3 regions of the Arthrobacter sp. TJ-266 genome follow, and region 1 is predicted to be linked to each of the others. Evidence: predicted binding sites of a transcription regulator. Region 1 holds the regulator's gene; each other region holds the start of a gene.
The links. Region 1 encodes LexA, which represses DNA repair genes until DNA is damaged. Its sites were predicted from a motif close to TCGAACANNTGTTCGA; they were not measured.
Positions count from the first base shown of each region.

Region 2: ruvA (Holliday junction branch migration protein RuvA) is a predicted target of LexA. The motif match lies at 1,852-1,867, and genes of this name have one in related genera.
Region 3: AC4D12_RS08250 (DUF6504 family protein) is a predicted target of LexA. The motif match lies at 1,951-1,966, and genes of this name have one in related genera.

Region 1 is NZ_JBZCNC010000005.1:143,637-146,907, reverse strand. Features, by position in the region: gene AC4D12_RS15175 (histidinol-phosphate transaminase) at 1-579, opposite strand, end outside; gene AC4D12_RS15170 (LysM peptidoglycan-binding domain-containing protein) at 589-1,029, opposite strand; gene lexA (transcriptional repressor LexA) at 1,437-2,108, shown strand; gene AC4D12_RS15160 (ATP-dependent DNA helicase) at 2,177-3,271, opposite strand, start outside.
Region 2 is NZ_JBZCNC010000002.1:625,157-628,427, reverse strand. Features, by position in the region: gene pdxT (pyridoxal 5'-phosphate synthase glutaminase subunit PdxT) at 1-278, shown strand, start outside; gene AC4D12_RS07650 (YebC/PmpR family DNA-binding transcriptional regulator) at 281-1,036, shown strand; gene ruvC (crossover junction endodeoxyribonuclease RuvC) at 1,097-1,696, shown strand; gene ruvA (Holliday junction branch migration protein RuvA) at 1,955-2,626, shown strand; gene ruvB (Holliday junction branch migration DNA helicase RuvB) at 2,665-3,271, shown strand, end outside.
Region 3 is NZ_JBZCNC010000002.1:761,661-764,931, reverse strand. Features, by position in the region: gene lipA (lipoyl synthase) at 1-685, opposite strand, end outside; gene lipB (lipoyl(octanoyl) transferase LipB) at 682-1,416, opposite strand; gene AC4D12_RS08250 (DUF6504 family protein) at 1,509-1,910, opposite strand; gene AC4D12_RS08245 (serine/threonine protein kinase) at 2,566-3,271, shown strand, end outside.

The DNA of each region.
Region 1 (3,271 bases):
CGCCCTGGCCGCCTCACCCGCTGCATAGGCCGCCTCGATCACGTCGAGACCAAGGGCCGTCCCCGTGGGGTTGTTGGGTGAGCAGAGGAACACCACGTTCGCGCCCGACTCCGTGACCGCCCGCGCCGTGGACTCGGGGTCCATCGCGAAGGCCGCTCCGCGCTCCGCGGTCACGTAGCGCGTCCCCGTGCCGCTGGCGAGCAGCGGATACATGGAGTAGGTGGGCGGGAAGCCGATGGCCGTGCGTCCGGGACCGCCGAAGGCCTGCAGTATCTGCTGGAGCACTTCGTTCGAGCCGTTGGCCGCCCAGAGCTGGTCGGGCGTCAACCCGTGACCCAGGTACGCGGCGAGGTTCGCGCGGAGTTCCGAGAACTCGCGGTCCGGGTACCGGTTCAACCCGCCGGTGGCGTCCGACACGGCGGCCACGATGGCCTCGTGGACGTCGGCGGGGACACCGTGCGTGTTCTCGTTGACGTTCAGGAGGATGGGGACGTCCAGCTGGGGCGCACCGTAGGGGTGCTGCCCTACGAGGTCGTCGCGGAGGGGCAGGCTCGCAAGGGCGTCGGCAGAGGAAGGCACCTGCCGAGTTTAGCCCTGGACGGGTACCGAGATGCTCTGTCCGGCCTGCACCACGGAGGTCCGCAGGTTGTTGAGCTCGACGATCTCGGCGACGACATCCCGCGTATCGCGATCAGGCGCATAGGACGAGGCGAGGCCCCAGAGTGTCTCCCCCGCCGCGACGGTCACGTCGATGGTCGGCGCTGCCTGCGACGGCCCGTCCCCTGCCTGGGCCTCGGACGTCAGGAACGCCCCGAGCAGGATGAGCATCGCGACGATCAGGGTGATCGGGAGCCCGACGAGGAGGAGACGCCCGCGGCGGGTCAAGGTGATGCGATCGGATACGCCGGCGGGCGTGTGGACGCGCTCGGCGCCGGCCGACGTCCGGGAACGGGCGACGGTGGGCACGATGACGCCACGATCGACGATGGACGTCGTGGAGCTGCCCTGCAGAACCAGTGCTTCGGTCATGACCTGCCTCTTCCCTTCGAACGGTCCGTCCGGGATCTGATTCCGAATCGAACATGCGTACTAATACTCCTGGGTCCTTCTTAGCACTGAGGGACGATGCGTGTCGAGACTCGCTCGAACATATGTTTGAAAACAAGCATCGACTCGCCTAGCGTGGCGTGAAGGACCGACGACCGTTATTCCTTGTCCCCTCGGGGACCGGGGCTTCCGATCTAGGTCCAGACAATCACCCGCCACCGACAGAATCGCTCCCGCGGTCCGGACGGTCCGGCGGGGGAACCCAGATCTGGACGAAGGGCATGCGCGTGGCGGAAGCAGCACCGGCAGACCGGCAGGAATCGAACACAGCGAGCGGTCCGCGCGCGGTTCCCGGGCCGGCCGGTCGTGGTCGTCCCCGCGGGCGGTCGGTGTCCAAGGGCCTGACGCCGCGGCAGCTGACGATCCTGGAAACCATTCAGCGGTCCATCTCGGACAAGGGCTACCCACCGTCGATGCGTGAGATCGGCGACACCGTCGGTCTCGCGAGTCTCTCGAGCGTGACCCATCAGCTGTCCCAGCTGGAGCGCCTCGGCTATCTCCGGCGGGATCCCAAGCGTCCGCGGGCCATGGAGGTCCTCCTCCCGCTCACGCTGACGACCGACGGCGCGTCATCGGACCCGTCGGACGGCGGGGCGGCGTCGAGCGCGGATCAGCAGATCGCGGTGGACACCGCACTGGTACCCCTCGTAGGACGCATCGCGGCTGGTGGGCCGATCCTCGCGGACCAGGTGATCGAGGACGTGATGCCCCTCCCGCGCCAGATCGTCGGGCACGGGGAGCTGTTCATGCTCAAGGTCTCCGGTGACTCCATGGTCGACGCAGCCATCTGCGACGGCGACTGGGTGGTGGTGCGGAAACAGCAGAGCGCCCAGAACGGGGACATCGTCGCGGCGCTGCTCGACGACGAGGCCACCGTCAAGACCTTCCGCCAGCGTGACGGGCACACCTGGCTGCTCCCCCAGAACACGAGGTACGAACCGATCCTCGGCGACCACGCCAGCATCATGGGCAAGGTCGTCTCGGTGATGCGCGCACTCTGAGGCCGTCGGGCCCTGACCGCCCCGGACAACTCCCGTCGACTGCGGTCGTCACCGCCCGTCAGGCCGGGTCAGCGCGCGGAGAGCCGCTCGAGGATGCCGGTCACGGTCGCCCGGTCGGTGGTCGCCCAGAAGGGCGGCAGCGCAGCGCGGAGGAACCCGCCGTACCGCGCGGTCGCGAGGCGGCTGTCGAGCACCGCGACCACGCCGCGGTCCTCCGCCGCGCGGATCAGACGACCCGCGCCCTGCGCGAGCCGCACCGCGGCATGCGTCGCCGAGACACTCATGAACCCGTTGCCCCCGTTCCGCGCAACGGCTCGCGTGCGCGCCGTCATGAGCGGATCGTCCGGCCTCGGGAACGGGATGCGGTCGATGATCACCAGCCTGCAGGACGACCCGGGGACGTCCACCCCCTGCCAGAGGGACATCGTCCCGAACAGGCAGGTGTCCGGCTCGTCGGCGAACTGTGTCACGAGGGCGTTGAGCGAGGACTCGCCCTGGCACAGGATCTCGAAGTCCACCTTGGGCCGGAGCGTCTCCGCAGCCTCCTCGGCGGCCCGTTTGGACGAGAAGAGGCCGAGCGCTCCCCCACGGCTCGCCGTGATGAGCGTGAGGATCTCCGCGAGCTGGGCGTCGGACACCCCCCGCTCCGGCTTCGGGAGGTCCTGTGCCACGTAGAGCACACCCTGTTTGGGGTAGTCGAACGGACTGCCGACGTCGACCCCGGTCCAGGCCGGCGCACCCGGGCCGCTGAGCCCGAGCGATCCCGCGACGGGACCGAACTCGGAACCGATGGCCAACGTGGCGGAGGTGAGGATCACCGTGTGGTCCTCGAACAGACCCTCGCGCAGGCGACCCGCCACCGAGAGCGGGGCGACGTTGAGCGTGGCCGGTGAGGTCTCGTCCGGCTGGGAGTACCCGGAGCCCGGGGTGAACGTGCTGGGGCGCGAGGCCCACACCACCTCGTTCAGATCGGCCGCGGCGAGGATCCGCTCGGCGAGTTCGAAGACGAGCGTCACCCGGGAGCGCGCCACCTGCCGCCCGCCGTCGGCGTCGGCCTCCGACTTCCCCTCGGTCTTCGTGTCCGACAGGGCGGCACGGGAGGCGTCCCGCACCTGCTCCAGGGACTGCGCGAGTTCCTCGGGCAGTCCGCCCGGCAGGAGCCC
Region 2 (3,271 bases), on a different contig from region 1:
GCGCGCCGTGGGTGGAGCAGGTGGGGCCGGCCGTGCAGGTCCTCGCCCAGGTACCGGCCGCGCCCACCCCTCCCGCTGCGTCGGCGGATCGGCCCTCACACCCCGTACACGACAGTGCGGGGAACGACGTCGCCGGGCCCGGCTCGGCGCCCGAACGCGCCGCTAGGATTGTCGCAGTGCGTTCTGGCACCCTGCTGGCCACGAGCTTCCACCCGGAGGTCACCGGCGAGCGGCGGGTCCATGAACTTTTCATCCGGATGATCAGAGGAGAAGCGTAAGCATGTCGGGCCACTCCAAATGGGCAACAACCAAGCACAAGAAGGCCGCGATCGACGCCAAGCGCGCGAAGTCCTTCGCCAAGCTGATCAAGAACATCGAGGTCGCGGCGCGTGCGGGCGGCGCGGACATGGCGGGCAACCCCGGCCTCGAGCTGGCTGTCTCCAAGGCCAAGAAGACGTCGGTTCCCATCGACAACATCAACCGCGCGGTCAAGCGCGGAGCGGGCCTGCTCGGCGAGGCCGTCGACTACCAGACGATCATGTACGAGGCGCGCGGACCCCAGGGCTCGGCCCTGCTGATCGAGTGCCTCACGGACAACAAGAACCGGGCCGCCTCCGAGGTGCGCCTCGGCATCTCCCGCAATGGCGGCACGATCGCCGACCCGGGCTCCGTGGCGTACCTGTTCACACGCAAGGGTGTCGTGACGCTGCCGAAGAACGGTCTCACCGAGGACGAACTGCTGATGTCCGTCCTCGACGCCGGCGCCGACGAGGTGAAGGAATCGGCCGACTCGTTCGAGATCGTCTCCGAGCCCCAGGACCTGCGCGCCGTGGTCGCCGCGCTGGACGAGAGCAGCATCGAGTACGAGACCGACGACGTCGAGTTCGTCCCCTCCATGCAGGTGGACCTCGACGCGGACGGTGCGCGCACGTTCCTCAAGCTCGTGGACGCACTCGAGGAGCTCGACGACGTCCAGAACGTCTACTTCAACGCGCACCTCCCCGACGACGTGCTCGCCGAGCTCGAGGACGACTGACATCGAGGCCTTCCCCGTGATGCGCGCGGCCGCCGCGGCTCTCACGACCCGGGACCTGCCGTGACGTACCGGGTCATGGGCGTGGATCCGGGACTGACGCGCTGCGGGCTCGCGGTCGTCGACGTCGAACCGAACCGGCGCTCCACCCTCGTGGCCGTGGGTGTGGTGGGGACGGAAGCGCACCGGAGCCTCGACGAGCGGCTGCTCGTCATCTCCGAGGCGGTGGACCTGTGGCTCGATCTCCACAAGCCGCACGCGCTCGCGGTCGAGCGTGTGTTCAGCCAGTTGAACGTCAGCACCGTCATGGGCACCGCGCAGGCCTCCGGCGTCGTCATCGTGTCCGCTGCGCGCCGCGGCGTGCCTGTCGCCCTGCACACTCCCACCGAGGTCAAGGCGGCCGTGACCGGTAACGGTCAGGCCGACAAGGCGGCGGTGACCAAGATGGTGACGAAGATCCTGCGCCTCGACACGCCGCCCCGACCCGCGGACGCGGCGGACGCCCTGGCACTCGCCATCACGCACGCGTGGCGCCGTGGCGTCAGCGGCGTGAGTGCGGGCGCGGGTGCCGTCGCGACCGGGGGAGCCAGGAGCGGCGGCGCCGCGATCACACCGGCGCAGCGCCTCTGGGCCGAGGCGGAAGCCCGCGCCCGACGTCGGTGACGGACGCCTGCTCGCGAACTGGCCCGGGAATCGGCCCGGGAATCGGCCTTGCACCCTGATCGAGCGACGGCGCGCGGGTCGCTCGAGCGCCCGCACGCCGCCCGCGTCGGTGTGGCGGCTCGACCGGCGGCACCCCGGCCGGTACCGTTCTGCAATAGAACGTATCTTCGAAGGCAGCGGTGCGGTCAGCCGCCCGTGGACCGTCGGTACGTCAGCGCCCTCTTCACCTCCCGTCCCTCCGCCCCCCTGGAGCACCCCATGATCAGTTCCCTCCGCGGGACAGTGACCCACGTCGGTCTGCACTCCGCCGTGATCGACGTCAACGGTTTCGGCATGCAGGTTCAGGCCACGCCGCAGACCCTCTCCGGCTTGCGCGCGGGGGAGCAGGCCACGGTGGCCACGGCGATGATCGTCCGCGAGGACTCGATGACGCTCTTCGGGTTCGAGGACGCGGAGCAGCGCGAGGTCTTCGAGACCCTCCTTGCCGTCAGCGGCGTCGGACCGCGCCTGGCGCTGGCCGTGCTCGCGGTGCACACACCGGAGGCCATCCGCGTCGCGGCGTCGGCCGGGGATGACAAGGCCTTCAGCAAGGTACCCGGCATCGGCCCGAAGGGAGCCCGTCGGATCGTGCTCGAGCTCGCCGGGAAGCTCGTACCGCTCGACTCGGCGCCGGGCGTCCCCCTGACGACGTGGCAGGGTCAGGTCCTCACCGCCATGATGGGCCTCGGCTGGTCCGAGAAGGACGCCGGCGCGGCCATCGACGCCGCCGTCGCCGACGCGCCCGAGGTCGCGGCGACCGGTGACGTGGGCCAGATCCTCAAACTCACCCTCCGCCGGCTCGGGCAGGACGGCGCCCGGAGCTCGGCCCGCACGAGGTCGGCCGGGACGCGCGGATCCGGTGCCCCGACGAGGACGACGGTGGGCTCGTGACGGACCGGCACCCGGACCACCAGCCCGACGACGTCCCCCTGGTCGCGGCCTCCGCCGACCCCGAGGACCGCGCGGTCGAGGCCGCGCTCCGGCCGAAGAACCTCGACGACTTCGTGGGGCAGAAGCGGGTGCGGCGCCAGCTCTCCCTGATGCTCGAGGCCTCCCGGATGCGCGGGCGCAGCGCGGACCACGTGCTGCTGTCGGGGCCACCCGGACTCGGCAAGACGACGCTCGCCATGATCATCGCCGCGGAGATGAACGCGCCGCTGCGCATCACCTCCGGCCCCGCCATCCAGCACGCCGGCGACCTCGCCGCCGTCCTCTCCTCGCTGACCGAGGGGGAGGTGCTCTTCCTCGACGAGATCCACCGCATGTCCCGCCCGGCCGAGGAGATGCTCTACATGGCCATGGAGGATTTCCGCGTCGACATCATCGTGGGCAAGGGCCCGGGGGCCACCGCCATCCCGCTGGAACTCCCTCCGTTCACCCTCGTGGGCGCCACCACCCGGGCCGGACTGCTGCCCGGACCGCTCAGGGACCGTTTCGGCTTCACCGGGCACCTCGAGTTCTACTCCACGGAGGAACTCGAACTCGTGCTGCGGCGGTCGGCCATGCTGATGGACATGAAAGTCAACTCGGTCGCGT
Region 3 (3,271 bases), on a different contig from region 1:
TCTCCTCCCGGGTCTCACCCATGCCGAGGATGAGGTTGGACTTCGTGACCATGCCGAGGTCGCGACCTTGCGTGATGACGTCCAGCGAGCGCTCGTAGCGGAAGGCAGGGCGGATGCGCTTGAAGATACGGGGGACGGTCTCGACGTTGTGGGCGAAGACCTCGGGGCGTGCATCGCAGATCGCGGCGATGTGCTCGGGCTTGCCGGAGAAGTCGGGGATGAGGATCTCGACGCCCGTGCCGGGGTTCATGCTGTGGATCTGACGAATGGTCTCCGCGTAGAGCCAGACGCCCTCGTCCGCGAGATCGTCCCGCGCGACGCCGGTCACGGTCGCGTACCGCAGGTTCATGGAGCGGACGGACTGCGCCACCTTGAACGGCTCGCTCCGATCCAGCGGCTGGGGCTTGCCGGTGTCGATCTGGCAGAAGTCGCAGCGTCGCGTGCACTCGGAGCCGCCGATGAGGAAGGTGGCCTCGCGGTCCTCCCAGCACTCGAAGATGTTGGGGCAGCCGGCTTCCTCGCAGACCGTGTGCAGGCCCTCCTTCTTCACCAGGTTCTTCATCGCGACGAACTCCGGTCCGATGTTCACCTTGGCCTTCATCCATTCCGGTTTGCGCTCCACCGGTGTCTCGGCGTTACGCGCCTCGATGCGCAGCAGGCGACGACCCTCGGGTGCAAGGCTCACAGTAAGGCTCCTTCTGACATGGTGTGCGGCGCCGATCCGGCGTCTTTTCCGGCAATGCCCTCGACGCCCCCGACACCGTCGTCGTCGCCCAGCAGCTCTGCCTCATTGTTGCGCAGTTCCGCTTCGATCAGCGACACGAGGTCAAGGGGGGACACGGACCGGCCGGTCTCGTGCGAGATGGTCGTGACCCCGGCGTCGCTGATGCCGCAGGGGACGATCTGCCGGAACGGAGCGAGGTCGTTGTCGCAGTTGACGGCGAACCCGTGCATGGTCACGCGGTCCTTCACGCGTATCCCGATGGCCGCGATCTTCCGCGCGGGGCCGGAGGCGTCAGCGGCCACCCACACGCCTGATCGTCCGTCGATCCGCGTACCCTCGACACCCACCACTGCGAGGCTCCGGATGATCACCTCTTCGAGGAGGTGCACGTAGTCCGCGATCCTCGCCGGGTCACGCAGGGCGAGGATGGGGTAGCCGACCAGCTGTCCCGGCCCGTGCCACGTCAGCTTCCCGCCCCGGTCCACGGGCACCACGGGCGTGCCGTCGAACGGACGTTCGTGGTCCTCGGCGCGACGTCCGGCGGTGTACACGGGACTGTGCTCGAGCAGGAGGACCGTGCTGGGTGCCTCACCGGCGACGACGGCGGCGTGCAGGGCCTGCTGCATCTCGAGGCCCCGCGCGTACTCCACGTGGTCAGGAGCAAGGCCCACCCGCGACAGCACCAAAGTCATGCCCCAAGGGTAACGCCGTCCACCGACACCGCCCGCCGGTGACCTCGGTGCGCAACGCGCTCGGACGCCGGTCCCGACGTCGGACGGTGATCTCAGGTGTCGTCGGGCAGGTCGAATACGACACCCAGTCGGGCGAGGCGCCACTGGTCCTCGCGCCCGCGGACCTCGAAGTGGAAGACCGGCGCCACGGGATTCGTCTGGGCGGAGAACCTCCAGAACTCCATGCGCAACGCGCGTGACGTCGGCGGGACGTCCTGGTCGCCCTGCTCGACGGCGAATGCGTGCCACGTGCTCCAGTGCTGGGCCGTACCGACGACGGACCAGGTAGAACCCCGCCATCGCAGGGTGCGCGGCCGGACCGTCCCGCCGGCGGGGAGGAGTGTTAGGGTCACGTGCTCGTCGAGCGTCCGCCAGGACGACGGTGTGCTGACGACGTCCTGACGACGACCCGCTCGGGGTCCGGCATCGGACGGGGATGACGTGGGGGAGTGCATGACGGCCTGACGCTGGTGGAAGGAACGTGTCGAACAAAAATAGAACACATGTTCGATCGAGGCAAGGCGTTCTCCGCCGGATCCTGTGGATAACCCGGAGGAGGTCTCGGTCGTGACCTAGAAAGGACACATGAGCGATGCCGTACCGCCGTCCCCGTCCTCCGTGCCGGGCGTTCCGCCGTCGGGAACACCCCTGCCGGTCCGAGGGGGCGCCGTCCATCCGGCTAGGGCTGCGCACGGTCCCGGCACACATGTCGGCCGAGCGAATGATCGTGATGACGACGGCCACGCTCAGCCCACCGCCGTCGGCCTCACGACCGGGCGATTGCTCGGTCGTGGCGGCTCGTCCTCGGTGTGGCTCGTCACCGACTCGGCCGGCCAGCGCTTCGCCCTCAAGGTGGCGACCAGGACCGGGGCTGCTCCTGGCGATCCGCCGCCAGTCCCGCTTGGCTCCTCGTCCTCGTCATCCGCTCCGGGCGATCGCCTACCGAGAGCTCGAGACTACGGAACAGGTGTGCAACCGGCCGGCGCGGGACCGGACACTGCGCCCACCCCCACGCCCCTGCCCGGGCGCCGCGCACGCCGGGCCGCTCTGCCCTCCATCGGGGTACCGGACGTTCCACCGCCATCCGTCGGACGGTCACCGTTCGCTCCCTTGAACGACGGCGCGTCCGTCGACGCCGGTGGTCCGACAGTCAGTGGGAACCATGCAGCACCCGCCGACGACCTCGATCGGGAACTCGCCCTCCTGCGGCGACTCGACCACGACCACCTCGTCCGGGTGCACCGGGTCATCAGCACGAACCAGGGGCCGGGACTGCTGATGGAGCTCGCAGCGGGCGGTTCGCTGCTCGAACTCGTCACGAGCCGGGGGCCTCTGCCCATCGCGGAGGTGGTGACCACTCTCGTTCCCGTGGCTCAGGCGCTCGACCATCTGCACGCGTCAGGCGCCCTCCACGGTGACGTGACGCCCGGCAACATCCTCTTCACGCACGAGGGCCGCCCGCTGCTCGCCGACCTCGGCACGGGCCGACTGCTGGGAACCGATCCGCTGCTCATGCCCGGAACCCCTGGCTTCCTCGATCCCGGGCGGACCGGCAGCTACGATTCCGGCGCCGATGTGTTCGCGCTCGCGGCCGTCGCCTGGTTCGCGCTGACCGGACGGATCCCAGGCCCGACCGATCAGCGTCCGCCGCTCGCGCTGATCGTGCCCGATGTCCCGCTCACCTTGATGCAGCTGATCGAGGATGCGCTGAGCACCAACCGTGAGCGCCGTCCCACCGCTGCATCGTTCGCACGCACGTTGCTCTCCGCCTCGGCTGCGGAACCGGTGGACCTCGTGCCGGCGGTGCACACGAGCG